Regions from separate parts of the Pseudomonas germanica genome, predicted to be linked through region 1. Evidence: predicted binding sites of a transcription regulator. Region 1 holds the regulator's gene; each other region holds the start of a gene.
What was found. Region 1 encodes FliA, which starts transcription of late flagellar genes. Its sites were predicted from a motif close to CTAAAGTTTNNNNNNNNNNNGCCGNTAA; they were not measured.

Region 1 (8,037 bases):
GCGCTCATCGGCGATTGCAGCAGTGCGGCACCGATGGTGCCGCCCAGTACGATCAATGCCGCCGGGCCGTTGGCCAGCGCACCGAGGTGACCACCTTCAAGGTAGTTACCACCGATGATGGCGACGAACGCCATGATGATCCCGATAAGGCTTAAAACATCCATCAGAGACACGCCTCGACAATGTGCTTGCCGATGTCGTCGAGGCTGTACACCGCGTCGGCGAGGTCGGCTTTAACGATGGCCATCGGCATGCCGTAGATCACGCAGCTTGCCTCATCCTGTGCCCACACCGCGCTGCCGCCCTGCTTGAGCAGACGCGCGCCTTCACGGCCGTCGGCGCCCATGCCGGTCAACACCACCGCCAGAACTTTGTCGCCGTAGGATTTCGCCGCCGAACCGAAGGTGATGTCCACGCACGGCTTGTAGTTCAGACGTTCGTCGCCCGGGAGGATTTTCACCGCGCCACGGCCGTCGATCATCATTTGCTTGCCACCCGGCGCGAGCAACGCCAGGCCCGGACGCAGGATGTCGCCATCCTCGGCTTCCTTGACGCTGATGCGGCACAGCTTGTCGAGACGCTCGGCAAAAGCCTTGGTGAACGCCGCCGGCATGTGCTGGATCAGCACGATCGGCGCCGGGAAATTCGCCGGCAATTGCGTCAGCACGCGTTGCAGCGCCACCGGGCCGCCCGTCGAGGTACCGATGGCAACCAGTTTGTAGGCTTTGCGTTTCGGCGCTGGCGACGAAGCGCTGGCGGCCGGAATACGGCTTGGAGCAGGTGCATGCACAGGCGCGGGTGTCGGACGTGCCGGTGCGCTGGTGCTGTGGCTGCTGAAGCTGGATGGCGCCGGAGCAGGCGTCGGTGCCGGCGCTGCGGCTGGAGCCGGCGCACTGTAAGCACTGAAACGACGGTTACTGCGCGAGATGCTATGCACCTTTTCGCACAGCAACTGCTTGACCTTCTCCGGGTTACGCGAGATGTCTTCGAAATTCTTCGGCAGGAAATCCACCGCACCGGCGTCCAGCGCATCCAGGGTGACCCGGGCGCCTTCGTGCGTCAGCGAGGAGAACATCAACACCGGGGTCGGGCAGCGCTGCATGATGTGCCGCACCGCCGTGATGCCGTCCATCATCGGCATCTCGTAGTCCATGGTGATCACGTCCGGCTTGAGCGCCAGCGCCTGATCAATCGCCTCTTTACCGTTGGTTGCGGTGCCGACCACCTGGATGCTCGGATCCGCTGAAAGAATTTCCGAGACGCGGCGGCGGAAAAAACCCGAATCGTCCACCACCAGGACTTTGACTGCCATAAACACTCCATTAGGTGCAGCGGGACGTTGTCGCCCCGCCGCCCCGGATTCAAATACGCCGTGCGGCGTAACGCTTGAGCATGCTTGGAACATCGAGAATCAGCGCGATGCGGCCGTCACCGGTAATGGTGGCGCCGGACATGCCCGGAGTGCCCTGCAGCATTTTGCCCAATGGCTTGATGACCACTTCTTCCTGACCGACCAGTTGATCGACGACAAAGCCGATCCGCTGCGTGCCCACCGAAAGGATCACCACGTGGCCTTCACGCTGCTCTTCGTGAGCGGCGGAGCTGACCAGCCAGCGCTTGAGGTAGAACAATGGCAGCGCCTTGTCCCGCACGATCACCACTTCCTGACCGTCGACGACGTTGGTGGTCGACAGGTCGAGGTGGAAGATTTCGTTGACGTTGACCAGCGGGAACGCAAACGCCTGATTGCCGAGCATGACCATCAGGGTTGGCATGATCGCGAGGGTCAGCGGCACCTTGATGACGATCTTCGAGCCCTGGCCCTTGGTCGAGTAAATGTTGATCGAACCGTTGAGCTGGGAAATCTTGGTCTTCACCACGTCCATGCCGACACCGCGGCCGGACACGTCGGAGATCTCAGTCTTGGTCGAGAAACCCGGGGCGAAAATCAGGTTGTAGCACTCGGTATCGCTCAGGCGATCGGCTGCGTCCTTGTCCATCACACCGCGTTTTACCGCGATGGCGCGCAGGACGTTCGGGTCCATGCCTTTGCCGTCATCGGAAATCGACAACAGGATGTGGTCGCCTTCCTGCTCGGCGGCCAGAACAACACGACCGCCACGGGCCTTGCCCGATGCCTCGCGCTCTTCCGGCGACTCGATGCCGTGGTCAACAGCGTTGCGCACCAAGTGGACCAGCGGGTCGGCCAGGGCCTCGACAAGGTTTTTGTCGAGGTCGGTTTCTTCGCCCACCAGTTCCAGGTTGATCTCTTTCTTGAGCTGACGCGCGAGGTCGCGAACCAGACGCGGGAAGCGCCCGAAGACCTTCTTGATCGGCTGCATCCGCGTCTTCATCACCGCGGTCTGCAAGTCAGCCGTGACCACGTCGAGGTTCGACACGGCCTTGGACATGGCTTCGTCGCCGCTGTTGAGGCCCAGGCGCACCAGACGGTTACGCACCAGCACCAACTCGCCGACCATGTTCATGATTTCGTCGAGACGCGCGGTGTCGACCCGCACGGTGGTCTCGGCTTCGCTAGCCGGTTTTTCCGGTGGCGGCGCAGCGGCGGCACGGGCCGGAGCCGGTGCAGCAGCGGCAGCCGGTTTCGGCGCTTCGGCTTTCGGCTCAGGCTTGGGAGCTGCCTTTGGCGCAGCAGCCGGAGCGGCCGCAGCCTTGGCGGCAGGCGCAGCCACCGTGGAAGCAGCGCCGGCAGTCGCGGCGCCAACGTCAGTGAACTTGCCTTTGCCGTGCAATTCGTCGAGCAGCGATTCGAACTCGTGATCGCTGATCAGATCGCTGCCGGCTGCGGCGGCTGCCGGCGCGGCTGGCGCAGCCGGTGCCGAGGCGATCGCCGATTCCAGTGCTTCAACGGCAAAATTGCCCTTGCCATGCAGTTGATCGAGCAGGGCTTCGAATTCGTCGTCGGTGATATCCGAGCTGTCGCCCGCCGCCGGGGCTACCGCAGCCGCTGCGGTCGGAGCCACGGCATCCGCCGCGAACTGGCCTTTGCCATGCAACTGATCGAGCAAAGACTCGAACTCGGCGTCAGTGATTTCGTCGCTCGCGGCTTCAGCGGCCGTTTGCGCAGGTGCAACAGCGGCCGGGGCTTCAGCTTCAGCCTTGACGGCGTTCAGCGAGTCCAGCAGTTGTTCAAATTCGTTATCGGTGATGTCGCCAGACGCGTCGCCTTCGACGACCAGTTCTTCGATCATCTCGGCCACCGGCGATGCCGGGGCGGCATCCGCCGATTGCGGTTCGGCCAGACGCGCCAGGGCGGCCAGCAGTTCCGGGGTGGCAGCGGTGATCGGTGCACGCTCACGGACTTCGCTGAACATGCTGTTCACCGCGTCCAGTGCTTCGAGGACAACGTCCATCAGTTCTGCATCAACGCGACGCTCACCCTTGCGCAGGATGTCGAACACGTTTTCGGCGATGTGACAGCACTCCACCAGCTCATTGAGCTGAAGGAAGCCGGCGCCCCCTTTTACAGTGTGGAAACCGCGAAAAATTGCGTTGAGCAGATCTGCGTCATCCGGACGGCTTTCCAGCTCGACCAGTTGTTCGGACAGTTGCTCAAGAATCTCGCCGGCCTCAACCAGGAAATCCTGAAGGATCTCTTCATCGGCGCCGAAGCTCATTAATGGGGTGCTCCTACAGGTCTAAAAACCCAAAAAACCTAAAATTCCACAACTCTAGAATCCGAGGCTGGATAACAAATCGTCCACATCGTCCTGACCGGACACAACGTCTTCTCGTTTATCGGCATGAATCTGCGGACCTTCACCCTGCGAGAGATGTTTTTGTGGATCTTTTTCTGCAAGCATCGCGGCGCGGTCATGTTCGATGCCCGCAAAGCGGTCGACCTGACTGGCCATGAGGACGAGTTTGAGCAAATTGCTTTCGACTTCGGTGACCAGTTGGGTCACACGCTTGATCACCTGACCGGTCAGGTCCTGGTAATCCTGGGCCAGCAGGATGTCGTTGAGATTGCTCGACACCGCACGGTTGTCCGTGCTGCTGCGTGACAGAAAACCGTCGACCCGGCGCGCCAGCTCGCGGAACTCTTCAGCCCCGACCTCGCGACGCATGAAGCGACCCCAATCGGCGCTCAAGGTCTGCGCTTCATCAGCCAGACTGTTGACCACCGGCGTGGCGCTTTCCACCAGATCCATGGTGCGGTTGGCCGCGGCTTCTGTCAGCTTGACCACATAGCCCAGGCGTTCGGTGGCGTCGGTGATTTGCGACACTTCCTCGGCCTGCGGCATGTTCGGATCGATCTGGAAGTTGACGATCGCACTGTGCAGTTCACGTGTGAGCTTGCCGACTTCCTGGTACAGGCCACGGTCACGGGTCTGATTGAGCTCATGGATCAGTTGCACAGCGTCGCCGAACCTGCCTTTTTCAAGGCTTTCGACCAGTTCGACCGCGTGTTTTTTCAGGGTCGACTCGAAATCGCCCTGTGAAGATTCGTTATGCTCCATAGCTCCCCCGCGCGTTCATCAGCCGATGCGTTCGAAAATCTTCTCGATTTTGTCTTTCAACGCCTGAGCCGTGAAAGGTTTGACTACGTAGCCGTTTACACCGGCCTGAGCGGCTTCAATGATCTGCTCGCGCTTGGCTTCTGCAGTCACCATCAGCACTGGCAGGTGCTTGAGTTTTTCATCGGCACGCACGTGGCGCAGCAGGTCGATACCGGTCATGCCCGGCATGTTCCAGTCCGTTACCAGAAAGTCGATGCTTCCGCTGTTGAGCACTGGAATGGCAGTCACGCCATCGTCAGCCTCGACGGTGTTGGTGAACCCAAGATCACGCAGCAGGTTCTTGATGATCCGCCGCATCGTTGAGAAGTCATCAACGATGAGGATTTTCATGTCTTTGTTCAATTCGACCTCCAAGCAGTCTTAAACGCGCCCAGCACCTGGACGCGCCACTTCAATCAATCGGCGCAGCACTCGAAGACTGTCTGGAGCACAACAGAGCAAGACCGGTGCCGTTCATCACCGCACCAGCCTCGTTCGCAGTGTCCCCACACTGCCTTCAGCGCGCTCGCCACTCCCCCAAACGCCCCCGCAAACGGGCCGCGCACTGGCTGTGTAACTGGCTGACCCGCGATTCACTGACGCCAAGGACTTCACCGATCTCCTTGAGGTTCAGCTCTTCGTCGTAGTACAGCGCCAACACCAGTCGCTCACGCTCCGGCAAATTGGCAATCGCGTCCGCCAACGCTGCCTGGAAACGTTCATCTTCCAGATCGCGTGACGGCTCCATATGAGCACTCGCGCCATCCTCGTGCAGCCCTTCGTGTTCGCCGTCCTGCAACAGGTCGTCGAAACTGAACAGGCGACTGCCCAAGGTGTCATTCAAAATCCCGTAGTAATCGTCGAGACTCAATTGGAGTTCGGCCGCAACCTCGTGATCTTTAGCATCACGGCCGGTTTTAGCTTCAATTGAGCGAATCGCGTCGCTGACCATACGGGTATTGCGGTGAACCGAGCGTGGCGCCCAGTCCCCTTTGCGCACTTCGTCGAGCATCGCACCGCGGATTCGTATGCCCGCGTACGTTTCGAAACTGGCGCCTTTGCTGGCGTCGTATTTGGTCGAGACTTCAAGCAGGCCGATCATCCCGGCCTGGATCAGGTCTTCGACCTGCACACTCGCCGGCAAGCGCGCCAGCAAGTGGTAGGCAATGCGTTTGACCAGTGGCGCGTAACGCTCGATCAACTCGTACTGCGCGTCACGTGCCGACTTCTTGTAGTAGTTCATACCGCTTGCGGTCATAGCACGGGCCCTGCCGTTTGCTGCACGAGGCGCTCGACGAAAAACTCAAGATGGCCACGCGGGTTGGCGGGCAGCGGCCAGGTGTCGACCTTCTGCGCGATCGCCTTGAACGCCAGCGCGCACTTGGAACGCGGAAAGGCTTCGTACACCGCGCGCTGCTTCTGCACCGCTTTACGCACGCTTTCGTCGTAAGGCACGGCGCCGACGTATTGTAGGGCCACGTCAAGAAAGCGATCCGTGACCTTGGTCAACTTGGCGAACAGGTTGCGCCCTTCCTGCGGGCTCTGCGCCATGTTGGCGAGGACGCGGAAGCGGTTCATGCCGTAATCGCGGTTGAGCAGTTTGATCAGCGCGTAAGCGTCAGTGATCGAGGTCGGCTCATCGCAGACCACCAGCAACACTTCTTGCGCGGCGCGAACAAAACTGACTACCGAGTCACCAATACCCGCAGCAGTGTCGATCACCAGTACATCGAGATTGTCACCGATGTCGCTGAACGCCTGAATCAGGCCGGCATGTTGCGCCGGGCTCAGGTGCACCATGCTTTGCGTGCCGGACGCCGCCGGCACGATGCGAATGCCACCGGGGCCTTGCAACAGCACGTCGCGCAGCTCGCACCGGCCTTCGATGACGTCGGCCAGCGTGCGTTTAGGGGTCAGCCCCAACAATACGTCAACGTTCGCCAGACCCAGGTCGGCGTCCAGCAGCATGACCCGACGGCCAAGCTCTGCCAGCGCCAGCGACAAGTTCACTGACACGTTAGTCTTGCCGACGCCACCTTTGCCGCCGGTCACCGCGATCACCTGTACGGGATGCATGCTGCCCATGTTATTTCTTTACCTTGTCTTGCATAGACGGAGGCCACATTACTGGCTGCGCGTTCACAACCGGAACAATGCATGGCAGACCATCGATGTAGGTACAAAAACTGTTCATGAATACCTCAGCCTACCTGCTTGGTCGGGCTGTGATAGATATCAGCGAACATGTCAGCCATGGCTTCTTCGCTGGGTTCTTCCTGCATTTGCACGCTGACGGCGCGGCTGACCAGTTGATGACGGCGCGGCAGATGCAAATCATCCGGAATCCGTGGGCCATCGGTCAGGTACGCGACCGGCAATTCATGACTGATCGCCAGGCTCAACACTTCGCCAAGGCTGGCCGTTTCATCCAGTTTAGTCAGGATGCAGCCGGCAAGCCCGCAACGCTTGTAACTGTGATAAGCGGCGGTTAGAACCTGTTTCTGGCTGGTGGTTGCCAAGACCAGATAATTTTTTGAACGAATGCCACGCCCGGCCAGACTTTCCAGCTGCATGCGCAGGGCCGGATCGCTGGCTTGCAGGCCGGCAGTATCGATCAACACCACGCGTTTGCGCAGCAGTGGATCCAGCGCTTGCACCAGCGATTGGCCCGGATCGACGTGGGTCACTGGCACATTGAGAATGCGGCCCAGCGTCTTCAGTTGTTCCTGAGCGCCGATACGGAAACTGTCCATGCTCACCAGCGCGACATTCTGCGCGCCGTATTTGAGCACATAACGCGCGGCAAGCTTGGCGAGTGTAGTGGTCTTGCCCATGCCGGCAGGGCCGACCATGGCAATCACACCGCCCTCTTCCAGCGGCTCGACTTCCGGTACGGCAATCATCCGTGCCAGGTGCGCGAGCAACATGCGCCAGGCCTGACGCGGTTCTTCGATATCGGTGATCATCGCCAGCAGATCGCGCGACAACGGGCCGGACAGACCGATACGTTGCAGACGGCGATACAGGTTGGCTTGCGCCGGACGGCTGCCTTGCAGCTGATTCCAGGCCAGGGTGCCGAGCTGAACTTCCATCAGCTCGCGCAGGCTGTTCAATTCAAAGCGCATCGAATCCAGTGCACGCGGATCGACACCGCCGGAGGACTGTGCAGGTGCCGGGGCCGGACGCGCCGGAGCGGCGTAAGTCGGCTCGGTCAGGGGTTCAGCGGCGGTCAGCGGCAGGCCGGCCGTCAACGGCAGCCCGGCGAAAATCTGGCGATTGCTGTTGCCGTCGGCTTCGCCACGCAGGCTCAACTCGGCCTGGGCGGTGACGATGCGCGACTGGGTCTTGCGCAGCTCGTCTTCGAGTTCCATGTTCGGAACCCGTGGCGCCAGCGCCGACAATTTGTAATCCAGTGCCGCCGTCAGCTCGACGCCGCCGGCAATGCGGCGGTTGCCAATGATGGCGGCATCAGCGCCCAGCTCATCACGAACCAGCTTCATGGCCTGACGCATATCGG
Region 2 (8,037 bases), 3.2 Mb from region 1:
GCATGGAGCAGTTCATGAGTCCGGAAGCTGCGCTGTTGGTCGCCAAGCAATTGCAGATGCTCGGACAGGCCGAGGCGGGCACCTCGATGCTCAAGAGCTGCGCGGAGATCTACGGTGACGATCCGGCAGTAATGAAAGACATCGCCAAGCTCACTGATGACCCGACTATCCTCAGTTCCAGCAACGCCGCTGCTGACCTCAACCGTCAGGGCGTGCGCGTGTACAAGACCGGCAACCTGGTGGAGGCCCGTGATGTGTTCCGCAAGGCGCTGAAGATGCAACCGAAGAACATCAGTATTGCGCTGAACATGGCCCAGTCGCTGCTCCACGGCACCGACACCAGTGTGCCGTCGGCGGAACTGGAAGAATGTCGGGCCTGCCTGAAAATGGTTGGCCTGATGCCCGACACCGACGCGCGTTTTGCGCGTTATCAGAAGCTGAAAAGCAAGGCGTTTGGCGAATGAACCACGACGAGCAAGCTCTGGATTTTTCTACGGTGATCGCCTCCACCGTCCACGACATGAAGAACTCGCTGGCCATGCTCATGCAGGCCCACAGCCAATGGCTGGCGCGGTTGCCTGAGGCGCAACGGCTAGGCGCGGAGCAAGGCGTGATCGACTTCGAGTTTGCCCATCTCAACGGCATGCTGGTGCAACTGCTCGGGCTGTACAAGCTCGGCGTCAACCAGATGCCGCTGCAACCGGCCTATCACGAACTCGATGACTTTATCGAGGCACAACTGGCGGCGCATCAGGAGGTGTTTGCCAGTCGCGGGATCATCGCCACCTATGAAGTCGATCCGCTGAGCCCGTTGGGCTTCTTCGACCGTGAGCTGATTGCTTCGGTGCTGGGCAACTGCATCAATAACGCCATTCGTTACGCCCGCGAATCGCTGCTGATCACCGTCAGTGACGAGGCCGGGCAACTGGTGCTGAGTATCAACGACGACGGCGACGGTTATCCGGCCGAGATGCTCGAGCGCCAGGCCGATTATGTACAGGGCATCAATCACAGCAGTGGCAGCACCGGGCTCGGTTTGTATTTCGCCAATCGTATCGCGGCGCTGCATCAGCGCAATGGTGTCGAAGGGCGCACCGAAATCCGCAACGGCGGACCGCTTGGCGGCGGGGTGTTCAGCCTTTATCTGCCGTGACACAGGTTTTTGTTTGACGCTGCTTGATATTCCGAACAGCCGGAGCCTATTTTGTGCGGGTCGCCGTTCGCGGCTCGCACAATAACAAGGATTGCGTCATGACAACCGATGGCCAGCGTTCACTCGCGCAGCGATTGACCGGCATTGATGAGATTGAGTGTGTTACGCCGGATTTGAATGGCGTGCCGCGCGGCAAAGTGATGACCGCTGAGGGTTTCCTCGAAGGGCGGCGTCTGCAACTGGCCCGTGGCGTGCTGTTGCAATGCATCATGGGCGGTTACCCGGCAGCACGGTTTTACGGCAGCGACGACGGCGATCTCGCCCTGATTGCTGACCCGACCCAGATCCATCGTTTGCCATGGAGTGACGACCCGCGTGCCCTGGCGATTTGCGATGCCGATGAGTTGAGCGGCGAGAGCTCCAACCTGTCGACTCGCGGTCAGCTCAAGAAAGTCATTGCCCGTTATGCCGCGCGCGGCCTGGCGCCGGTGGTGGCGACCGAGCTGGAATTCTTTGTCTTCGCGCCGAATACCGATCCGACCCAGCCGTTCCGTCCGCCAGTAGGCCTTGACGGGCGTCGCGAGGATGGCCAATCGGCGTTCAGCGTCAGTTCCAATAACGGTCTGCGGCCGTTCTTCAACGAAGTCTATAAGTGCATGGCGGCACTCGGTCTGCCGCGCGATACCTTCATGCACGAGATGGGCGTCAGCCAGTTCGAGATCAATCTGCTGCACGGTGATCCACTGCTGCTGGCCGATCAGACGTTCCTGTTCAAGCACCTGCTCAAGGAAGTCGCGCTCAAGCACGGCCTGACCGTGGTGTGCATGGCCAAGCCGCTGGCACACACGCCAGGCAGTTCGATGCACATTCATCAGAGCATCGTCGAGACCGCTAGCGGCAAGAATGTCTTCAGTGATGCGCACGGCGAGCCAACCGCGATGTTTCGCCACTTCATCGGTGGCCAGCAGGCGGGCATGGCCGATTTCACCGCACTGTTTGCACCTAATGTGAATTCCTATCAGCGCCTGTGCCATCCGTACGCATCACCGAACAACGCCTGCTGGTCGCACGACAACCGGGCGGCCGGCCTGCGAATTCCGGCCAGTTCGCCGGTTGCCCGCCGGGTGGAAAACCGTTTGCCGGGCGCCGATGCGAATCCGTATCTGGCGATCGCCGCCAGTCTGGCTGCCGGTTTGCACGGGATCGAGAATGAGCTGGAACCGAGCGAAGCGATTCAGGGCGAGTTCGCGGTGCCGGACAATCTTGCGCTGCCGTGTACCTTGCACGCCGCGCTCGAACGTCTGAAACGTAGCCAATTGGCGAGGGAACTGTTCGGACAGGAGTTCATCGAAGGCTACATCGCTTCGAAGACCATGGAGTTGACCAGCTTCTTTGATGAAATCACTCCCTGGGAACGACGTGTTCTAGCAGCCCAGGCCTGACGTACCGCCGCCATCGGGCTATCGTTCTGGTAGCCCGATATTTACTGCAAGGAGCCGCTCGGAACGCCGATGCGCCAAATCTGGAAATCCTTTCGAGCACTGTATTTCGCCTCGCTGATGATGTTGATCGGCTCGGGCCTTCTATCCACTTATCTGGCATTGCGTCTGGCCGCTGACAATGTCGACGGCCTCTGGGTCGGCGCGCTGATGGCGGCCAACTATTTCGGTCTGGTGCTGGGTGGCAAGATCGGTCACCGACTGATTGCCCGGGTCGGGCACATCCGTGCTTATTCGGCCTGTGCCGGGATCGTCGGGGCGGCGGTGCTTGGCCACGGTCTGGTCGATTGGCTGCCGGCGTGGCTGGTGCTGCGGACCATCGTCGGTCTGGGCATGATGTGCCAATACATGGTGATCGAGAGCTGGCTTAACGAACAGGCGGACGCCAATCAGCGTGGCCTGGTGTTCAGCGGCTACATGATCGCTTCGTACCTGGGCCTGGTCCTCGGCCAACTGATTCTGGTCATGCATCCGGGCCTGGGGCTGGAACTGCTGATGCTGGTCGCGCTGTGTTTCGCCCTGTGTCTGGTGCCCGTGGCATTGACGCGGCGGATTCACCCGGCGCCACTGCATCCGGCGCCGATGGAGCCACGCTTCTTTATCAAGCGCGTACCGCAGTCGTTGAGTACGGTGCTGGGTGCCGGTTTGATCATCGGCTCGTTTTACGGTCTGGCACCGCTGTACGCCTCGCAACAAGGGCTATCGACCGAGCAGGTTGGTCTGTTCATGGGTAGCTGCATCTTTGCCGGTTTATTGGTGCAGTGGCCGTTGGGCTGGTTGTCCGATCGTTATGACCGGGCGCTGCTGATTCGCTGCTTTGCCGGGTTTTTGGCGGTGGCGGCGTTGCCGTTGGCCGTGCTGCCGCAGGTTCCGCTGGAGGTGTTGTTCGGGGTTGGTTTCCTGTGTTCACTGGTGCAGTTCTGTCTGTACCCACTGGCAGTGGCATTCTCCAACGACCACGTCGAAGGCGATCGTCGCGTGTCGCTGACCGCGATGCTGCTGGTGACTTATGGTGTCGGTGCGAGCATCGGACCGTTGCTTGCGGGCGTGTTGATGAAGCTGTTTGGCAGCCAGAGCCTGTATGCGTTCTTCAGCTTCTTCGCGTTGGTGCTGGTGTGGCGGATCCGGCCGAAAGCGGTGACCAATCTGCATCAGGTCGACGACGCGCCGCTGCATCACGTGGCCATGCCGGACAGCATGTCCAGCTCACCGCTGGTGGCGGCCCTCGATCCTCGGGTAGACGAGCAGGTGGTGCAGGAGCAGATGGTGCAGGATCCGGTGCAGACGCCGGCAAGTCCCGAGCCTGAAGCTGATACTCCGTCAGAGCCTGCGGCAGAAGTCGAATCGGATACCGATAAACCCGCGCCTGATCTCAGCGGCGGTAGACCCTGAACTGAACAAAAAACATCGCGCATAAAAAAGGGCAGTCCCGCCAAGGACTGCCCTTTTTATTGGCCGTGCGAATCAGAGATCGTCTTTGTCGAAACGGCGTGCTTCACGTTGCAACTGATACACGAAACGCTCAACGTTGCGCGCAGCCTGGCCACTGATGTTGTGGAAACGCAGACCGGCAAAGGTGATGTTGAGTTTTTCTTCGAAATGCAGATAGCGCAATTCGACGGAGATCGGCTGGTTGCCGAACAGCGGCGGGGCGATCAAGCGGTCATAAACCTGGCCCAATTGCAGGCGGTCGGTGATATCACCTTCGAAACGCAGCTTGCAGCCGGTCGCGGAGATATCCAGCAGTTTGCCGTTGATTGGCGCCTTGAGTTTTTCGCCGCCCAGTTCAACGCTGACCAGATCGGTCAGTTTTAGTGCCGCACGGAAGGCATTGCGGCGCTGGTGGTAAACCACTTCAGTCGGCAGTGCGCCGGTGTAGAAACGATCACCCTCGGATTCTTCGATATTCAGCGTGCCGGTGCATTCCCAGGCGATGCGCACGCCTTCATGAAAACCTTCAACCTTGAATGGCTCACCGGCCTGCAGGAAGCGTTCGCCATCACGCGGGATCATCTCGTCCAGTGCGATCGTAGCGCTGTCGCGGTCGACTTTGATCAGATAGCTCTGGAAGCGCTGGCTGCGCTCATGAAAGGTGATGATCAGCGGATCGTGGCTTTCTTGCAGCTGGCGCAGGTTGCTGGAGATTTCCAGTGGCGTGGTAAGCACCTTAGGGGGCTGCGGAGCATCATCCGCGCTGAGGGCGTTGGACACGGTTTATCAATCTCCAGACAAAATATGACGACTAGCCAGCATTTTGCCAGCATGTTTCGCGGGTTGATAGAGCTGGCGCATCAACGGCTCATGCCTGGCTGAGCGGACGCGGTGTGGCGGGTTTGGCAAATGTACCGCTGGCGTTATACAGCGCCGGCGCTTCACCGCCGGTGAGGATCTTCAGCTGATTGGCCGTGGCGGCCTGCTGGATCTGGATCGACTGGCCGTTCTTGACGTTGGCGGCCTGGCATTGAGCGATCAGATCGGTCAATGCATCGCCTTGCGCCAACAACTGCTCGCCAATGCTCGACTGGCCAGCCAGTTGCTCCAGACCGCTGCGGTCTGTCGGCAAGTTGAGGCTGGCGAGGATTTCGCTGCGTTTGCGGCCATGCTGTTCAAGCAGAATGATCAATGCCTGTTTATGCGCCAGAATTTCTTCCAGCAAGGGCATGTCGCGACCGTGCAACGCGAGGGATTCGGTTTGCAGCAACTCCAGCAATTGTTGAGCTGGAGCAAAGTCGTCGTTGATCAATTGCAATAAATTAGTGTCGTGCATGGCTGGCCTTGGGTTTTAAGCGTCCAAAAGCCTGGCGCCGGCAAAAGCCTAGCGCTGGGCTTCGAAGTTGAGCAGTTTGCTGGCTACACGGTTGCTGTCGACTTTATAGCTGCCATCGGCAATCGCGGCTTTCAACTCGGCCACACGGGCTTTGTCGACAGCAGGTTGATCGCGCAGCTTGTCAGTGACCTTCTGCAACTGTTGAGCCTCATTGCTGAGGTGTACCGATTCCCCGCTTTTTGCGGTACTGGCCGGTTCGGCCTGGGTATTCAGCGGCGCGGAGGTACCGGTTTCGGCGGTTTCCTTGGCGTTGCTGGTACGTGTACTGCCCGTAAGTGACGAGGAGCTGTTCAAACGGCTGAAATCGATGACCATGATAAAAACCTCTGGGAATTTGGACGCTTGCCATGTTTTCGGCCATCCCCTGGAAAACTTTAGGCACATTTACAATGAGCCTTGCATGCGCCGGCGCGTGTCCTGCTGCGGCACAGTTTAGGGAACAGCCGGGGTCAGCGCCAGTTTTCTACATCGCCACTTCCACTTGGCCGGGCGCGGTGACTTGCGCCTTGATGACCCTTTGCGAGTTGAGGTTTTTCACCCGGATCTGTTCTTTCAAACCGCCATTGGCCAGCGCTTCACCGGGCATGCGCACGGCGAGTGTGCCGCTGCGGGCAGTGATGACCACTTGATCACCCTTGCGAATGACTTCCGCCTGTTCCAGATGGACCAGAGTAATGACCTGATCGGCTACCGTTGGTCGGGTTAATTTCTGCCCGATCGCTTCGTCTACCGAGGTCAGAAAGCCTTGGTTGATCGTGCTCACGTCGCGTTCACGCAGGGTCACGTCCTGTGGTTCGATGATCCCTGCACGTTTCAGCGGTCGGGTGGTTGTCACAATCTCGCGAAACAGGCGGACTTGAGCGGGCACGAACACAGTCCAGGGCGAGGCGCCCTCACAACGGACCTTCACGGTAACCCGGCCCAGCGGACGTGCCGGACTCTCCAAAGTCGCTGTCAATTCCTTGTCGCACATAGGCATGCGCATACGGGGGTCGAGCTGGTTTACTTCGATCTCGTAGCGGCCTTCCGTTTGACTGGTGGCCAGATAGTCTTCTACGGTGAACTCAAGAAAGCCCTGAGTGACGCCGATAAGCATGTCAGGCAAGGTAACCGCATCAGCAATGGCAGGGCTGCCAGCGAAAAAGCAGCAGACGGCGGACATCGCGCAAAGGCTTTTGCGAGCGCGGGAGGTCAGGTGTCGGAAAAATGTCGTTTGAGCGTTCATACGAGTTAAAAAGCAAGCGCCGTGCCGTTTAGCAATGAATGTGCGTCGCAACAACACTTGGCGTTGGTGTAGGAGTCTGGGCATGGCTGGTGTAATGGATTCGGTGAACCAGCGCACGCAACTGGTGGGGCAGAATCGCCTGGAGCTGTTGTTGTTCCGTCTTGACGGTCAGCAGCTCTACGGAATCAACGTGTTCAAGGTGCGGGAAGTGTTGCAGTGCCCGTCGCTGACGTTGATGCCCAAGTCCAGTCCTGTCGTGTGCGGGGTGGCAAATATCCGGGGGGCGACCATTCCGATCCTTGATCTGGCAATGGCCACCGGTTCCGGAGCGTTGAAGGACAAGAACAACCCGTTCGTGATCATCACGGAGTACAACACCAAGACCCAGGGTTTCCTGGTCCGCTCGGTGGAGCGCATCGTCAACATGAACTGGGAAGAGATTCATCCACCGCCCAAGGGCACGGGTCGCGATCACTACCTGACCGCTGTGACTCGGGTGGACAATCAGTTAGTCGAAATCATCGACGTCGAGAAAGTGCTGGCGGAAGTTGCGCCGACACCGGAAGCGATTTCGGTGGGCGTGGTCGATGTCGAGACCCAGACCAAGGCACTGTCATTGCGTGTCTTGACGGTCGATGACTCGTCGGTGGCGCGCAAGCAGGTCACGCGTTGTCTGCAGACAATCGGGGTCGAAGTGGTGGCGCTGAACGACGGCAAACAGGCGCTGGATTACCTGCGCAAGCTGGTCGATGAGGGCAAGAAGCCGGAAGAAGAGTTCCTGATGATGATTTCCGACATCGAGATGCCGGAGATGGACGGGTACACCCTGACGGCGGAAATCCGCGGCGACGCACGCATGCAAAAGCTTCATATCATCCTGCATACTTCGTTGTCGGGGGTATTCAACCAGGCGATGGTCAAGAAAGTCGGTGCAGATGACTTTTTGGCCAAATTCCGTCCTGATGACCTCGCATCCCGGGTAGTCGACCGGATCAAAGCAGCAGATATCAGCTAGGAGCGTTTTGCTCCTGGCGGTCAACACGATTTAAGAGGCGGCATCATTGTCTACGGGTAATTTGGATTTCGAACAGTTCCGGGTCTTCCTGGAAAAAGCCTGTGGCATTCTGCTCGGTGAAAACAAGCAGTACCTGGTCTCGAGCCGTCTCAACAAACTGATGGAGCAGCAAGGCATCAAATCCCTGGGTGAGCTGGTTCAGCGCATCCAGACCCAGCCGCGCAGCGGTTTGCGCGAGCAGGTGGTCGATGCCATGACGACCAACGAAACCCTGTGGTTTCGTGACACCTATCCGTTTGAAGTCTTGAAGAACAAGGT
Region 3 (8,037 bases), 2.1 Mb from region 1:
GGAAGCGGCTCCCCGATTCAGCTCAAGGAACGACCATGTCCCTCTCCATCGTCCACAGTCGCGCCCAGATTGGCGTGGAAGCCCCCGCTGTCACCGTCGAAGTCCATCTGGCCAACGGTCTGCCGTCGCTGACCATGGTCGGGCTGCCCGAGGCGGCGGTGAAGGAGAGCAAGGATCGGGTGCGCAGCGCGATCATCAATTCCGGGCTGCAGTTTCCGGCGCGGCGGATCACCTTGAATCTGGCGCCGGCGGATCTACCCAAGGATGGCGGGCGGTTTGACCTGGCGATTGCCTTGGGGATTCTGTCGGCGAGTGTGCAGGTGCCGTGTCTGACGCTGGATGATGTGGAATGTCTGGGTGAGTTGGCGTTGTCCGGCGCGGTACGAGCGGTGCGTGGGGTGTTGCCGGCCGCACTGGCAGCGCGCAAGGCGGGTCGTGCGCTGGTGGTGCCGCGAGCGAATGCTGAGGAAGCCTGCCTGGCATCGGGGTTGAAAGTGTTTGCGGTGGATCATCTGCTGGAGGCGGTGGCGCATTTCAATGGGCATACGCCGGTTGAGCCCTATGTATCAGACGGGTTGATGCATGCCAGCAAGCCTTATCCCGACTTGAATGAAGTGCAGGGGCAAGTGGCGGCGAAACGGGCGTTGCTGATTGCTGCTGCGGGTGCCCATAACCTGCTGTTCAGTGGGCCGCCGGGAACGGGTAAGACATTGCTGGCCAGCCGATTACCGGGACTGTTGCCGCCGCTGGCCGAGAGTGAAGCGCTGGAGGTTGCGGCGATTCAATCTGTCGCCAGCGGCGTGCCGTTGACCCATTGGCCACAGCGGCCGTTTCGCCAGCCGCACCATTCCGCATCCGGCCCGGCACTGGTCGGGGGCAGCTCAAAACCGCAACCCGGCGAGATCACCCTCGCCCACCACGGCGTACTGTTTCTCGATGAGCTGCCGGAGTTTGATCGCAAGGTGCTGGAGGTGCTGCGCGAGCCGCTGGAGTCCGGGCATATCGTGATTGCCCGGGCCAAGGATCGCGTGCGTTTCCCGGCGCGATTTCAGTTGGTGGCGGCGATGAACCCGTGTCCCTGTGGATATCTTGGCGAGCCGAGTGGCAAGTGTTCCTGCACGCCGGACATGGTGCAGCGCTATCGCAACAAACTGTCGGGGCCTTTGCTGGACCGGATCGACTTGCACCTGACAGTGGCGCGGGAAGCGACGGCGTTGAACCCGCAGGTGAAGCCGGGAGAGGACAGCGCCAGCGCTGCGGCGTTGGTAGCCGAGGCTCGCGAACGACAGCAGAAGCGTCAGGGCTGTGCCAATGCGTTTCTCGATCTGCCGGGATTGAAGCGGCACTGCAAGTTATCCACAGCCGATGAGAAATGGCTGGAATCAGCCTGTGAACGGCTGACGCTTTCGCTGCGCTCGGCCCATCGCCTGCTCAAGGTCGCCCGCACTCTGGCAGACCTCGAGCAAGTCGATGCAATCAAACGTGAACACTTGGCCGAGGCACTGCAATACCGGCCGGCGACACCTTAATGCTCGGTCAGATCAACCAGCGGCGTCTGCCGCACTTCGGTTTCGCGCCCGGCCTGAATCTCAGTCACGCGCTTCAAGGCGTTATCCACAGCACCTTTGTCCGCGAGCAGGCTGTAGCTGATCTGGAACTGTTTGTGTTCCTTGGGTGCAATGGTCGGCACCAGATTCAGCGGACGCTGATAGCGACGGTTGTAGGAAAAACTGGTGCCCGGCTCCAGCCCGGTGACATAGCCCTGGCCTTGAGTGTCGGTATTTTTCCACAAGGAGAACACCGGCAACTGCTGGGTATTGAAGCCAACAGAAACACCGAGGCTGCCCGCCTTGTTATGCAGAACAGTCAGGGTTTCGCCTTTGGCATCGGCGTAAGGCACGACGTTGTAGACGGTTTCGTCATAGTCCTTGGTCGGCGCGCGATAGGTCTGCCAGTCGGCCAGATCACCCTTGGCCTTGTCGTTGAACGGCGACACCTGTTTTACCGGCGCAGCAAATCGTGCGCCTTGCTCGAGGAACGGCGTACTGAAGTTGCTGTGATACAGCGCCTGGTATTCCTTCGGATAGTCGCCGTTGTTGGTCAGCGTATCGTTGAGTGCAAAGCGCACGCTGCCAGGCTCGGTGACCAGTTCAGTAACGACCGAGAAGTCGACTTTCTTGAAGGCTTGCTCTTGCAGCTCGCCACGCAGACTGATGGCGTAGGGCGGCTTTTCATCGATGTGCAGCGTGACGGTGCTGGCCGGAATGTTGGCGGCGCGGCCATGCAAGGTCAGCAGTTCGCCATTGTCGATGCCGGGATGGCCGACCCATTCGTAACCGCAGCGGGCGACCAGTTCATTGAAGCCCTCCAGCCAACCCAGCCCACCACGCCCGTTGAGCTCGATAAAGGCCGGGTTGACCACGTCCTTGACCGGCGAATCCCAACCCATCCGCACGTCGCCGACAGAAGCCTGCAAGACGTTCATGCCTCGGGTGGGCACCACCGAGAGTTTCATTGTGCCGTTATCGATATCAACGATGCTGACGCCTTCCTGCCGCCCACCGTGCAAGGTACGCAGGCTCACGGAGAAGGGTTTGGCGGTTTTCACGCCGAGCTGCTCACTGGTGATGGTCCAGTTTTGCGCGGGTTTGTTGGTATCGAGAAGGACGTAATCCCAGGCCATGGCGTGGGAAGCAGCAGAGAATGCGCCGAGGGCGACGGCGAGTTTGAGCGGGGTCATGGCAGCAGCCTTTATTGGAGTTGTGTCATTTTTATAGCGCTGCGGAAACGTTTCAGCAAGTGTATTAGATCGACAGATTGCAGGTTCAGCCGAAGATCTGCAGTGTTGCATTCGCAAGCAGGCTCACTCCTACAGGGGATCCGGGTCTTCACAAAATCTGTGATTCGCACCGGACACTGTGGGAGCGAGCCTGCTCGCGAAAGCTATATCAAGGCTGTATCAACGAAAGCGATCAACCTCGGAACGCAGATCCGCCGCCAGCTTCTCAAGCTCCTTGGCGGTAACAGCCAGGTTCGACACAACCTCACGCTGCTCACTGTTGGCCAGTGCGATGCTCTGCAAATTGCTGCTCAACAGAGTCGCGGTGCTGCTCTGCTCCTGAGTGGCCGTGGTAATCGCGGCAAACTGCTGCCCCGCCGAACGGCTCTGTTCATCGATTCGCGCCAGCGCCGACGCGACGTTGGCGTTGCGCGACAAACCTTCCTGCATCAGCACATTGCCCTGCTCCATGGTGCTGATCGCGTTACCGGTTTCCTGCTGGATGCTGTGGATCATGCTGGAAATTTCATCTGTCGCCTGACGGGTGCGCGAGGCCAGGCTGCGCACCTCATCGGCCACCACAGCAAAGCCACGACCCTGCTCACCAGCACGGGCAGCTTCGATTGCTGCGTTAAGTGCCAGAAGGTTGGTCTGCTCGGCGATCGAGGTGATCACACCTACAATGCCGCCAATTTCCTGCGAACGCTGACCGAGGGTGTTGATCACGGTGGCGGTGCTGTTCAGGGCGCCAGCGATTTGCTCCAGCGAGGACGACGCTTCTTCCATCGAGCTGCGGCCAATCTGCGTTTGCTGGGCATTTTCCTGCGCCAGACGCTGGGTCGCGCCCATGTTGTCGGCGATGTTCAACGACGTCGCACTGAACTCTTCCACCGCGCCGGCCATGCTGGTGATTTCGCCAGATTGTTGCTCCATGCCTTCATAGGCACCGCCGGACAAACCGGACAGGGCCTGGGCACGGCTGTTGACCTCTTCCGAAGAGCGGCGGATGTGCTCGACCATGGTCGACAGCGCCTGGCTCATCTGGTTGAACGCGCGAGACAGCTGACCGATTTCGTCGTTGCTCGATACGTTCAGGCGCACGCTCAGATCACCGGCGCCCAAGGCCTCGGCCTGACGCACCAGATCCCCCAGAGGCGCCAGTTTGCTGCGCAGCAGCCAGACCACAGATCCGACCGCCAGCAGCATCGCCAACAGACTGCCAATGGCCAGTTGCGTACCCACGCTCCAGGTCACCGCGCGGATCTCAGCTTTCGGCATGCTCGCCACGACCGACCATGGTCCGCCATCGAACGGCACGGCAATGCTATAGAAATCTTCCGAGGTGTCGCTCCAGAACTCACCCTTGCCCGGCTTTGCAGCCAAACCTTTGATCACCGGAACGGCTTGATCCAGCGCCTGCACCCCCGCTGGCGCGACCAGCCATTTGTTTTGCTCGTCGAGCAACGCCAGCGAACCGCTCTGGCCAATGCGGAAGCGCTTGAGGTTATCGAACTGGATGTTCTGCGCGTCGGTGTAATCGAAGCCGACGAACAGCACCGCAATCACCTTGCCGCTGCCATCACGCACCGGGGTGTATTGGGTCATGTAGGAGCGATCGAACAGCAAGGCGCGACCGACGTAACCCTGCCCCGCCATCAACTTCGCGTAGGCCGGGTGCGCGTGATCGAGCAAGGTGCCGATGGCACGGGTGCCATCCTGTTTGGTCAGCGAAGTGCTGACGCGGATGAAGTCTTCGCCGCTGCGCACGAACAGGGTGGCGACGCCGGCGGTCATCTGCTTGAACTCGTCGACTTCCTTGAAGTTGTTGTTCAGCACTTCGCTGCCCAGATGCAGACCCGGGGTCTGGGTGCCGGCAACATTCACCGGCTCACTCGGGTGAATGCTCAGACCTGCGCTGAAACGCTTCTCGAACAGCCCGCTCAGGCGCTGGGTGCTTTCACGCAGCGTGCCGTGGAAGGTGCTCAGTTGGTCGGCCAGCAGCCGCGCCTCACTGGCCAGATGCTCTTCACGAGTGGCGAGGTTGGCGGAGTCCAGCGAACGCAAGGCGAACACCGTACTGCCACTGATAACTATCGCCAGTATTACAGCGAGCGCGAGGCCCAGCTGCGAGGCGATCCGAGCGCGAGGTTGAGACATGGACAGCTCCTGGCCGAGCCACGGGATCCTCCTTGATCTCGACTCGGAAATTTTTCTGGTTGTGGGGGTGAATCGTGGATACCGGCACGACGGTTCCACAAGCACGTATTCGGCGGTGGATCCAAATACTTGAGCGGAAAACAAGGTTATGGCACAAGGCCGGCATTGTGGCGGCTCTAACGTTTCAGCTCAAGCGCGCGACCGCCGGCAACTCCATGGCGCGGACTTCGCTTTGCAGAAAGTCGCTGAGACGGCGCAAACGTTCACCTCCCGGGCGGGTCTTTGGCCACACAAGGTAGTAATTCAAACCGCTGGCGACCGCGGTTGGCCACGGCAGGCTCAGCCTTCCCTGCGCCACATCTTCGGCGACCATTAACAGGTCGCCCATCGACACACCGTACCCGCGCGCCGCCGCGATCATGCCCAATTCGAGGGTATCGAACACTTGCCCACCCTTGAGTGACACCTGATCGGACAGCCCCATGTGTTCCAGCCAACTGCGCCAATCGCGACGGTCCGGTGTCGGGTGAAGTAATTCGGTGCAAGCCAGTCGAGCCAGATCCCACGGTTGATCATTCAGCAAGTTTGGCGCCCCCACCGGAATCAGCTCTTCGGGAAACAATAAACTCGCCTCCCAATCCGGCGGAAAATGCCCGTCACTCAACAAAACAGCGCAGTCGAAAGGCTCATCGTTGAAATCCACCGAATCGACGTCCATCCACGCACTGGTCAGTTGCACTTCGTTGCCAGGCTGCAAATGGCGGAAGCGACTCAGGCGCGCGAGCAACCAGCGCATAGTCAGGGTCGAGGGCGCTTTCATGCGCAAAATGTCGTCCTCGGCACGCAAGGTATTGCAGGCCCGCTCCAGCGCACTGAAGCCTTCGCGGATCCCGGGCAGCAGCAACCGCGCCGCTTCGGTCAGTTGCAGATTGCGACCGCTGCGATGAAACAGCCGACAGGCGAAGTGATCTTCGAGGGTCCGAATATGCCGACTTACCGCACTCTGGGTAATCGACAGTTCCTCGGCAGCCCGGGTGAACGAACTATGTCGCGCCGCCGCTTCAAATGCGCGCAGGGCATATAAGGGAGGAAGACGACGAGACATGCAGAAAGCTCCGATAGCGGGATAAAGCCAATCTTAAACCCTTTACCTAGGATGAGTTTTAATCATGTGACCCATCCTTTTTATCCCTTTGTGCAAAGCCCGCCAAGCGCCGAGAATCGACGGTCTCCTGTTCCCTCTGAAATTGAGTGGTGATGACCATGCAGCATCCTGTGCGTACCGAACTCTGGGCCATTCTGCGGCTGGCAGGGCCGTTGATTGCTTCACAGTTGGCGCACATGTTGATGGTGCTGACTGACACGTTGATGATGGCGCGCCTGAGTCCTGAAGCGCTCGCGGGCGGCGGTCTCGGTGCGGCGACTTATTCGTTCGTGTCGATTTTCTGCATCGGCGTGATTGCAGCGGTCGGCACATTGGTGGCGATTCGCAAGGGCGCCGGCGACATCATTGGCGCTGCGCGTCTGACCCAGGCCGGATTGTGGCTGGCGTGGCTGATGGCGCTGGGCGCCGGGTTGCTGCTGTGGAACCTGAAACCGGTGTTGCTGCTGTTCGGCCAGACCGAAACCAACGTCAACGCGGCCGGGCAATTCCTGATTGCCCTGCCCTTCGCCCTGCCCGGCTACCTCAGTTTCATGGCCCTGCGCGGTTTCACCAGTGCAATCGGCCGGGCGACACCGGTGATGGTCATCAGTCTGGCCGGCACGGTGGCGAATTTCCTGCTCAATTACGCGCTGATCACCGGCATGTTCGGTCTGCCGAAAATGGGCCTGACGGGCATCGGCCTGGTCACAGCGATTGTCGCCAATTGCATGGCGTTGGCGCTGGCCTGGCACATCCGCCGGCATCCGGCCTATGACGCGTACCCGCTGCGCGCGGGCCTGTCGCGGCCGAACCGGCAGTACCTGAAAGAGTTGTGGCGCCTCGGCCTGCCAATCGGTGGCACGTATGCGGTGGAAGTCGGTTTGTTCGCGTTCGCAGCTCTGTGCATGGGCACCATGGGTAGCACGCAGTTGGGCGCGCACCAGATTGCCCTGCAAATTGTCTCGGTGGCGTTCATGGTGCCGGCGGGGATGTCGTACGCGATCACCATGCGCGTCGGCCAGCATTACGGCGCCGGGCAACTGAGTGATGCGCGGATGTCCGGACGGGTCGGGATCGTCTTTGGCGCGGTGGTGATGTTGGGATTCGCGATGGTGTTCTGGCTGTTGCCCAACCAGTTGGTCGGGTTGTTCCTCGATCACAACGATCCGGCGTTTGCCGAGGTGATTCGCCTGGCGGTGAGCCTGCTAGCAGTGGCGGCGTGGTTCGAGCTGTTCGACGGCACGCAGACGATTGCCATGGGCTGCATCCGTGGACTCAAGGATGCGAAGACCACGTTTCTGGTCGGGCTCGCTTGCTATTGGCTGATTGGCGCACCGGCGGCGTGGTGGATGGCGTTCCACCTCAATTGGGGGCCGACGGGCGTCTGGTGGGGATTGGCGTTGGGCCTGGCGTGTGCGGCGGTGAGTTTGACGCTGGCGTTCGAGTGGAAAATGAAGCGGATGATTCGGCTGGAGCCTGCGTCATCAAGTCAGTTTACGGTCCCGCAGACCGACTGAGATCCCTTGTAGGAGTGAGCCTGCTCGCGATTGCGGTGTGTCAGTCGAAGCAAATGTTGACTGGTAGATTGCTATCGCGAGCAGGCTCACTCCTACAGGGGTTATGTGTTCAGCTTACGATCTCGAGGGCTGGCTGCTGGCTTGAGCCGAAGGTGAGATATTCAACCAATTCCGCCAAGGGCAACGGCCGGCTGATCAGATAACCCTGCACCTGATCGCAACCAAACCCGCGCAACAGTTCTAGCTGTTCAGGGGTTTCCACCCCCTCCGCCACCACTTCCAGATGCAGGTTGTGCGCGAGATTGATCATCGCGTGCACCAGTTTGCGGTTCTCTTCGCGCTGCTCCATGCCGCCGACAAAGCTTTTGTCGATCTTCAGCAAGGTGATCGGCAGGCTGTTGAGGTGCACGAACGACGAGAACCCGGTGCCAAAGTCATCC
Region 4 (8,037 bases), 2.9 Mb from region 1:
CGCGATTGGCCGAAGCGTTCGGCATGCGCGTGTTGCTCGGGCAGATTCCCGGGCGCCCTGCTCGTCCGGATCGTTTGCCGCTGGATGAACTGTTGCCGCAGATCGACGCCCTCACCCTGCACTGCCCGCTGAACGAACACACTCGCCATTTCATCGGTGCTCGCGAGTTGGCGTCGATGAAGCCCGGTGCGTTCGTGGTAAACACCGCGCGTGGCGGTCTGATCGATGAACAGGCGCTGGCCGAAGCCCTGCGCAACGGTCACCTTGGCGGCGCGGCCACCGATGTGTTGAGTGTAGAGCCGCCGACCCAAGGCAATCCGTTGCTCGCGGCGGACATCCCACGCCTGATCGTTACGCCACACAACGCCTGGGGCAGCCGCGAGGCTCGGCAGCGCATCGTCGGCCAATTGACCGAAAACGCTCAGGCGTTCTTCAGCGGTAAGGCGCTGCGGGTCGTCAGTTGATAAACTGCGGCACTTTTTTTTGAGGAGCAGTTATGGATCCGCGCAGTGAAGTACTGCTTCGTCAGCCCGAGTTATTTCAAGGTTCGCTGTTGTTGGCCGGTTTGCCTGCCGACGATTTGCTCGGGCGCCTGCCCAACGCATTTGGCTGGTGCTGGCATGCCGGCGACCAGGCCGCGCTGGACGCACGCTTTGAAGGCCGTAGCCATTTTGGCGTGAACATACCCGAGCGAGAATTCGACAGCGCCGTGGTGTTTCTGCCCAAGTCCAAAGACCTCACCGACTACATCCTCAACGCCCTGGCTTCGCGTCTGGCCGGGCGTGAAGTATTTCTGGTCGGGGAAAAGCGCAGCGGCATCGAAGGCGCATCCAAGCAGCTCAACCCGTTCGGCAAGCCGCGCAAACTCGACAGCGCGCGTCATTGCCAGCTCTGGCAAGTCACCGTGGCCAACGCCCCTGAAGTGAAATCCCTGGAAAGCCTGGCGCAGACCTATGAATTGCCTTTGGCCGAGGGTCCGCTGAAAGTTATCAGCCTGCCGGGCGTGTTCAGCCACGGTCGCCTGGATCGCGGCAGCGCCCTGCTGCTGGAGCATCTGGACAAATTGCCGAGCGGCCATCTGCTCGACTTCGGTTGCGGTGCCGGTGTTCTGGGCGCTGCGGTCAAGCGTCGCTACCCACACAATCAGGTGACCCTGCTTGATGTCGATGCGTTCGCCGCCGCCAGCAGTCGCCTGACATTGGCGGCCAATGGTCTGGAAGCTGAAGTGCTGACTGGCGACGGTATCGATGCCGCGCCGATGGGTTTGAGTGCGATTCTGAGCAATCCACCGTTCCATGTCGGCGTGCACACCGATTATTTCGCAACCGAGAACTTGCTGCGAAAAGCGGCCAAACACCTGAAAAATGGCGGCGAACTGCGCTTGGTGGCGAACAGCTTCCTCAAGTATCAACCGCTGATCGAAGAGCATCTGGGCGTCTGTGCAGTCAAGGCCGAAGGCAATGGTTTCCGGATTTACCGGGCCAAGCGCGGCTGAAAATTTGTTCTTGCTCAATCGGATTTGCGAAGGCAGAATCCGCTCCGTCCTAGGGGAGTAGTCTCCCACGAGCGCCAAGCTCGTCCGGCATACGTCAACATACTTGATCCTCAGATCATGGCGTATGCGACCCAAGCGTCCGCAGCAGACGGATCGCAGGGTTTGACAAGACCTATGACACGCACACCTTACCCGGGGCGGGAAGGCTGTACGTGTCATAGCCGTGTCGACCCGCCCCTTAGGAAATCCTGATGCTGGACTCGTTACTCGTTCCCACCGCAATCGTTGCCTTGGCCGAAATCGGCGACAAGACGCAACTGCTCGCGCTGATTCTCGCCGCTCGCTTCCGCAAACCCTGGCCGATCATTGCCGGTATTGTCGCCGCGACCCTGGCCAACCACGCAGCAGCCGGTGCGGTAGGCGCCTGGTTTGGCAGCTTCTTCTCGAATGCCACGCTGCACTGGATTCTCGCCGCAAGCTTTACGGCCACTGCGCTGTGGACACTGGTCCCGGACAAAATGGATGACGATGAAACCAGCACCGCACGCAAGTTCGGGCCGTTCTTGACCACGCTGATTGCGTTTTTCCTCGCAGAAATGGGTGACAAGACTCAGGTCGCGACGGTGATGCTCGCCGCGCAATATCCGGAACTGTGGCTGGTGATTATCGGTACCACGGCGGGCATGTTGATTGCCAACGTGCCGGTGGTGCTGGCAGGTAACTTCGCCGCAGACAAACTGCCACTGACCTTGATCCGTCGCCTCGCCGCTTCGGCATTCATGATTTTGGCGATTGTTGCGGTGTACAAGGCGATGCAGAGCAGTGGCTGGGTTTAATCCTCAGTGAAGGATCGTTCCCACGCTCTGCGTGGGAATGCAGCCGGGGACGCTCTGCGTCCCGCTTGGAACGCGGAGCGTCCCTTGAGGCATTCCCACGCAGAGCGTGGGAACGATCACCGACTCAGGATTTAGGAGCTTTTTCGTACAACGGCATAACCTTCGGAATTGCCGCCTGCAACGAGGCAATCCGGCTGGTCGAAGCCGGGTGAGTGCTCATGAACTCCGGCGGCGAACCTTCCGATGCCTTGCTCATCTTGTTCCACAAAGTGATCGCGGCGTTCGGGTTGTAACCGGCGCGTGCGGCCAGTTCCAGACCGATCAGGTCGGCTTCGTTTTCGTTGGCACGGCTGTTCGGCAGGGTCATGCCGTAGTTGGCCACGGTGTCGGCCAGCGCCAGACTGTCCTGACCCAGACCGAGCAATGCACCTGCGCCCTGCTTGGCCATTTCAATCCCGTACGCCTTGGACATCGCTTCACGACCGTGTTCGCGCAGGGCATGCGCGATTTCATGGCCCATGACCGCAGCGATTTCATCGTCGGTGAGTTTCAGGCTGTCGATCAGCCCGGTATAGAAAATGATCTTGCCGCCAGGACCGCAGTTGGCGTTGAGCTCATCGCTCTTGATCAGATTGACTTCCCACTGCCATTGCGCCGCGTCCGGACGGAAGTTCGGCGCCTGGGCAATCAGACGGTTGGCAATCGCCTGAACCCGCTTGGCCTCGGGACTGGTCTTGTCCAGCACACCTTTGCTGGACGCCTCGCCGACGGTCTTCTGATACGACTGGGCATACATCTGGTCGACCTCTTGCGAGGACAGCATGCTGAACATGTACTGCTTGCGCTCCACCCCCACGGCGCCGCCGCTGGTGGTGTTGACCGACTGACAACCGACCAGCAACAGCGCTGCGCTCAGTGCACTTACAACCAATGTCTTGTTCATTCAAAAGCTCCCTGAAAACCTGCGCGTATCCTAGGCGGGTAATTGTATCGACGCCAGATACAACGGACGTGTTGCAGCGACTTTCAGACGTTTCCCACCAGAGCTGTCGCAAAAAATTCACAGCGACCGCCAAGTCCCGTGCAACTGCGTCGCGCACTGATCCATTTGCGACATTAGCTTTCAATTGCTCCGGCTCGCACTCATGGCCCAATGCCCGCTGCCGATACATCAGCGCAGACGTCCTCTTGCGTGCGGAGCTCCCATGAAGTTCAAGTCGATCCAGTTTTCCGTCGCCGCCCTGGCCGGCGCCATCGTGCTCAGTGTGGTCGCCGCGCTGGTGCTGTATGCGCTGTTCTCCGGTGCGCGCACGCAAGAAATGGTGCAACAACGCACCCAGGCGCAGTTCGAGCAAGTCATCGAACAGCGCCTGACCTCGCTGGCGCAAACCCAGGTCAGCCAGATCCAGCGCGAGCTCGAGGCGCCGCTGCTGATTGCCGGCGGCCTGGTGCGAGTCAACGCCCTGCTCGGCACGCCGGGCGCCGATGGCCAGCCACGCCTGAGCGTCAGCCGCGAGCAACTGATCAGCCTGATCAAAGAAAACGTCGAGAAGAACCCGAAGATTCTCGGCACTTACATCGGCTGGGAAAAGAACGCCCTGGACCACAATGACGCGGCCTACGTCGGCACCAGCGTCGTTGGCATCGATGCCGCCAACGGGCGCTTCCTGCCGTGGTGGTTCCGCAACGATGACGGCACCCTCGGCCTGGACAAACTGGTCGACGTCGACGACCAGAAAACCCTGTCCACCGGCGTGCGCGCCAGCGAGTACTACTTGTGCTCGAAGGAAACGAAGAAAGCCTGCGTGATCGATCCGGCGCCGTACAAGGTCGGCGACAAGATCGTCATGCTCGCCTCCTTTATCGAGCCGATCATGCTTAACGGTGCCTTCCAGGGCATTGTCGGCGCCGACCTGTCGGTGAACTTCATTCAGGAAATGCTCCTCGGCGCCAACCAAAAGCTGTACAGCGGCGCCGGGCAAATGGCCCTGATCGGCGGCAACGGCCGGATCGTCGCGTACACCCAAGACCCGAGCAAATTCGGCGAGAAAGTCAGCGACATCCTCGACGCCGGGCAGACCGCCAACCTGGCCAATCTCAAACGCGGCGAAGTGACTTACTCGGTCAACAAGGACAAGGGCCGCATCGAGTTGTACCTGCCGTTCGGCATCGGTCAGACCGACGCGCGCTGGACATTGATGCTGCAACTGCCGCTCAACGCCGTGATGGCGGATCTGCAAAAACTGCAGGCCGACCTCGATGCGCAACGCAAATCCGACACCTTCGGCATGGCCATGGTCGGTCTGCTGATCGCCGGCCTCGGCCTGCTGGTGATCTGGCTGGTCGGCCACGGCATCGCCCGACCGCTTAAACAGATGGTCGCCATGCTCAATGACATCGCGCAGGGCGAAGGTGATCTGACCCGACGCTTGAGCAGCGATCGCAGTGATGAACTGGGCTCGATCGCCAAGGGCTTCAACACCTTTTTGGCCAAGTTGCAGGCGATGATCACGCAGGTGGTGACGTCGGTACAGAGCGTCAGCGATTCCTCGGAACACACCGCTGACATCGCCATTCGCACCAACATCGGCATTCAAAAACAAATGGCCGAGATCGATCAGGTCGCCACGGCGGTGCAGGAAATGACCGCCACCGCGCAGGATGTCGCGCGGAACGCGACGCAGGCGGCACAAGCGGCCAGTCATGCCGACCAGGCCGCCAGCCAGGGCATGCAGATTGTCCGCGATACGTCCAATTCGATTGGCGTATTGGCAGTGGAAATCGGCAAAGCGGTGGATGTGGTACAGACCCTGGCCAAGGACAGCGAGAACATCAACGCCATTCTCACCGCCATTCGCGGCATCGCCGAGCAGACCAACCTGCTGGCCCTGAACGCGGCGATCGAGGCGGCGCGTGCCGGTGAACAGGGTCGTGGGTTTGCCGTGGTGGCCGACGAGGTGCGCAATCTGGCGCAGAAAACCCAGAAAGCCACTGAAGAAATCCAGAGCATGATCCAGCAACTGCAACAAGGCACCCGCGATGTCGTGCGGGTCATGGAAGACAGCCAGAACCGCACCGATGAAAGCGTGCAGCATGCGGCGAAAGCGGCTGAGGCGCTGGAAACGATCACCCAGGCGGTTTCGGTGATCAACGACATGAACACGCAGATTGCCAGTGCGGCGGAAGAGCAGAGTGCGGTGGCCGATGACATCAACCGCAATGTGATCAACATCGGGCAAGTGGCCAATGAAGTGGCGGGGGGCGCGGATGAGTCGAGTTCGGCAAGTGCCGATTTGACCAAACTGGCAGAGCAGCAGCGGCGGTTGATCAATCAGTTCAAGGTCTGAAAAGCGAAAAGCCCCTCACCCCAGCCCTCTCCCGGAGGGAGAGGGGGCCGACCGAGTTGTCTCCCGTCATACATCGACCTGAAAAATCGTGGCGATTATGGATTCGGTGAAAAGCTTTCAAGTCGGTGTGTTTCGTCAATATCCCGCGGTCAGTCCCCTCTCCCTCTGGGAGAGGGCTAGGGTGAGGGGCTTTTGATCTGCAGGCTTTAGCCCGGGGTCAAACACTCCGGCCCGTTGAGCTTCGGATCATTGATCAGATTCGCCAACACCCGCTCACGCAGCGCCGCGGGTTCACTGGCCAGCAACCCCTGCAACACATGCAACGGCGTCTCGGGATCGAGCCACGCCGCCTGCCCCGCCTCATCGAGAATCAACGGCCGGCGCTGACTCGACGCCGGCTGAGTAATCACCGCCGTACTCAACCACACCTGTTCCTGCACCGGATAAGCCTCCCAGATCGCCGCGAAAAACAGTGAAGAACCCTCCCCCGGCGTCAGCCAGAACGGCCGCTTGCGCTGGGTCCCGCGCCATTCGTAAAAACCATTCGCCGGTAGCAGGCAACGACGCTGGCGCAGCGCCTCACGAAACATCGGCTGCTCAGCCACGGTTTCCGCCCGGGCATGTGCCGGGGTTTTCGACAGATCGGTCAGCCACGGCGGCGTTAATCCCCAACGGGCGCGGGCCAGGCTGCGCTGGCCATCTTCACTGGCACGCAGCATCAGCACCGAATCATTGGGGGAAATGTTCCACTGCGCCTGCTGATCGGCGGGAAAACCAGGCAGGGCCGCGAAGTCGCGGTTCCAGCGAAACAGGGCATAACGTCCACACATGGGGCAACACGACTCTGAAGTAATACGAAGCTCAGCCTAACAGACCAGCGTCCCGGGGAAGCTCTCCGGTTCATCGCCGGGCAGCGGCAGCGCGGCATTGTACGCGGTGATCAGCTCACGGGCGTATTCGGCCTGATCGTTATCCACAGATAAGCCCAACAGACCGAAGATCGGCAGCTCGCCCGTTCCACCGAGCAAATCGCGGCCAATCAAATGCGCCTCGATGCCTTCGCTGGCGAGCATGCCCTTGAGCATTTCACCTTCCATCAGATTTTCCGGCTCGTAGATTCGCTGCATGGGCGCCCCTTATTCGTTCTCACTGAAAACTTCCAGAAACCAGTCCTCTCCATGGACCTGCAATACGAACGTTATTGGCCGACAACACACCTGACAGTCCTCGATATAGGTCTGATCGCCGGCGGACAAGTCCACCGACGTCTCAACAAGCTCCCCACAATAAGGACATTCGTATTCAGCGGTTTCCAGCATCGCGGTCTCCCAAGTGACTTGTGCGTATAATCGCCGGTCTATTTGCAGGGCTATTTTTGTCTGGCTACTTTTTCAGACCGTGCCCCGCGGGTTTTCGATCAAAACCTTTACTTACCCTAGCCGTTTCCAACAAGAGAGCATGATGGGCGAATTCGATGCCATCCGACCTTACGACGACAGCGAAGTACCTGTGGTACTGGCAAGACTGCTCGGCGACAAGGCGTTTCTAGATATCCTCACCCACTTCCGCTTCCCGCGTTTTGCCGGTGCCTTCGGCTGGATGCTCAAACCACTTATAGCCCATCGGCTACGTCGTGAGTTCGCCGACGTGACTTCGGTGGCGACGTTGCAGGACAAGGTCGAGTCCTACGTCGACCACACCATCGAGCGCGCCACCGACGGCGTGACCTACACCGGTGTCGAGCAATTCAAGTCCGGCAGCGCCTATCTGTTCATCGCCAACCACCGCGATATCGTCATGGACCCGGCCTTCGTCAACTACGCCGTGTACCACGCCGGCCTGCCGACGCCGCGCATCGCGATCGGCGACAACCTGCTGCAGAAGCCGTTTGTCAGCGATCTGATGCGTCTGAACAAGAGCTTCATCGTCCACCGTTCGATCACCGGCCGTCGCGAGAAAATGGCTGCTTATCAGTTGCTGTCGGCGTACATCAACCACTCGATCCGCAACGATTGCGCGTCGATCTGGATCGCTCAGGCTGAAGGTCGGGCGAAGGATGGCGATGACCGTACCGAGTCGGCGATCCTCAAGATGTTCCACATGAGCCGCAAGGACGAGCCGTTCGGCGAAGTCATCCGCTCGCTGAACGTTACCCCGGTGTCGATCAGCTACGAATATGACCCGTGCGACCAGGCCAAGGCTCGCGAGTTGTACATCCGCGCCACCACCGGCACTTACGCGAAAGCGCCGGGCGAAGATGACGTGAGCATCGCCAAAGGCATCACTGGCTACAAGGGCCGGGTGCACGTGAACTTTGCCGCGCCGATTACCGAGCTGTTCGAAGACACCAAGCAATTGG

Region 2: flgM (flagellar biosynthesis anti-sigma factor FlgM) is a predicted target of FliA. The motif match lies at 5,830-5,857, and genes of this name have one in related genera.
Region 3: J0G10_RS29885 (methyl-accepting chemotaxis protein) is a predicted target of FliA. The motif match lies at 5,043-5,070, and genes of this name have one in related genera.
Region 4: J0G10_RS25815 (methyl-accepting chemotaxis protein) is a predicted target of FliA. The motif match lies at 3,474-3,501, and genes of this name have one in related genera.

What each region holds. Positions count from the first base shown of each region.
Region 1 is NZ_CP071586.1:2,063,548-2,071,584, reverse strand. It holds gene J0G10_RS09155 (flagellar motor protein) at 1-164, opposite strand, end outside; gene J0G10_RS09150 (protein-glutamate methylesterase/protein-glutamine glutaminase) at 164-1,312, opposite strand; gene J0G10_RS09145 (chemotaxis protein CheA) at 1,362-3,638, opposite strand; gene J0G10_RS09140 (protein phosphatase CheZ) at 3,693-4,481, opposite strand; gene J0G10_RS09135 (chemotaxis response regulator CheY) at 4,500-4,871, opposite strand; gene fliA (RNA polymerase sigma factor FliA) at 5,038-5,778, opposite strand; gene fleN (flagellar synthesis regulator FleN) at 5,775-6,605, opposite strand; gene flhF (flagellar biosynthesis protein FlhF) at 6,722-8,037, opposite strand, start outside.
Region 2 is NZ_CP071586.1:5,289,185-5,297,221, reverse strand. It holds gene J0G10_RS23455 (tetratricopeptide repeat-containing response regulator) at 1-464, shown strand, start outside; gene J0G10_RS23450 (sensor histidine kinase) at 461-1,153, shown strand; gene J0G10_RS23445 (glutamine synthetase family protein) at 1,354-2,595, shown strand; gene J0G10_RS23440 (MFS transporter) at 2,665-4,044, shown strand; gene J0G10_RS23435 (flagellar brake protein) at 4,117-4,863, opposite strand; gene J0G10_RS23430 (flagella synthesis protein FlgN) at 4,952-5,419, opposite strand; gene flgM (flagellar biosynthesis anti-sigma factor FlgM) at 5,468-5,794, opposite strand; gene flgA (flagellar basal body P-ring formation chaperone FlgA) at 5,943-6,704, opposite strand; gene J0G10_RS23415 (chemotaxis protein CheV) at 6,787-7,719, shown strand; gene cheR (protein-glutamate O-methyltransferase CheR) at 7,766-8,037, shown strand, end outside.
Region 3 is NZ_CP071586.1:6,703,889-6,711,925, forward strand. It holds gene J0G10_RS29875 (YifB family Mg chelatase-like AAA ATPase) at 36-1,529, shown strand; gene J0G10_RS29880 (aldose 1-epimerase family protein) at 1,526-2,740, opposite strand; gene J0G10_RS29885 (methyl-accepting chemotaxis protein) at 2,960-4,936, opposite strand; gene J0G10_RS29890 (LysR substrate-binding domain-containing protein) at 5,121-6,041, opposite strand; gene J0G10_RS29895 (NorM family multidrug efflux MATE transporter) at 6,200-7,597, shown strand; gene J0G10_RS29900 (putative bifunctional diguanylate cyclase/phosphodiesterase) at 7,707-8,037, opposite strand, start outside.
Region 4 is NZ_CP071586.1:5,839,831-5,847,867, forward strand. It holds gene J0G10_RS25795 (2-hydroxyacid dehydrogenase) at 1-464, shown strand, start outside; gene J0G10_RS25800 (class I SAM-dependent methyltransferase) at 497-1,495, shown strand; yybP-ykoY riboswitch at 1,535-1,659, shown strand; gene J0G10_RS25805 (TMEM165/GDT1 family protein) at 1,747-2,331, shown strand; gene J0G10_RS25810 (M48 family metallopeptidase) at 2,456-3,274, opposite strand; gene J0G10_RS25815 (methyl-accepting chemotaxis protein) at 3,537-5,678, shown strand; gene J0G10_RS25820 (SOS response-associated peptidase) at 5,885-6,508, opposite strand; gene J0G10_RS25825 (putative signal transducing protein) at 6,545-6,805, opposite strand; gene J0G10_RS25830 (CPXCG motif-containing cysteine-rich protein) at 6,815-6,997, opposite strand; gene J0G10_RS25835 (1-acyl-sn-glycerol-3-phosphate acyltransferase) at 7,140-8,037, shown strand, end outside.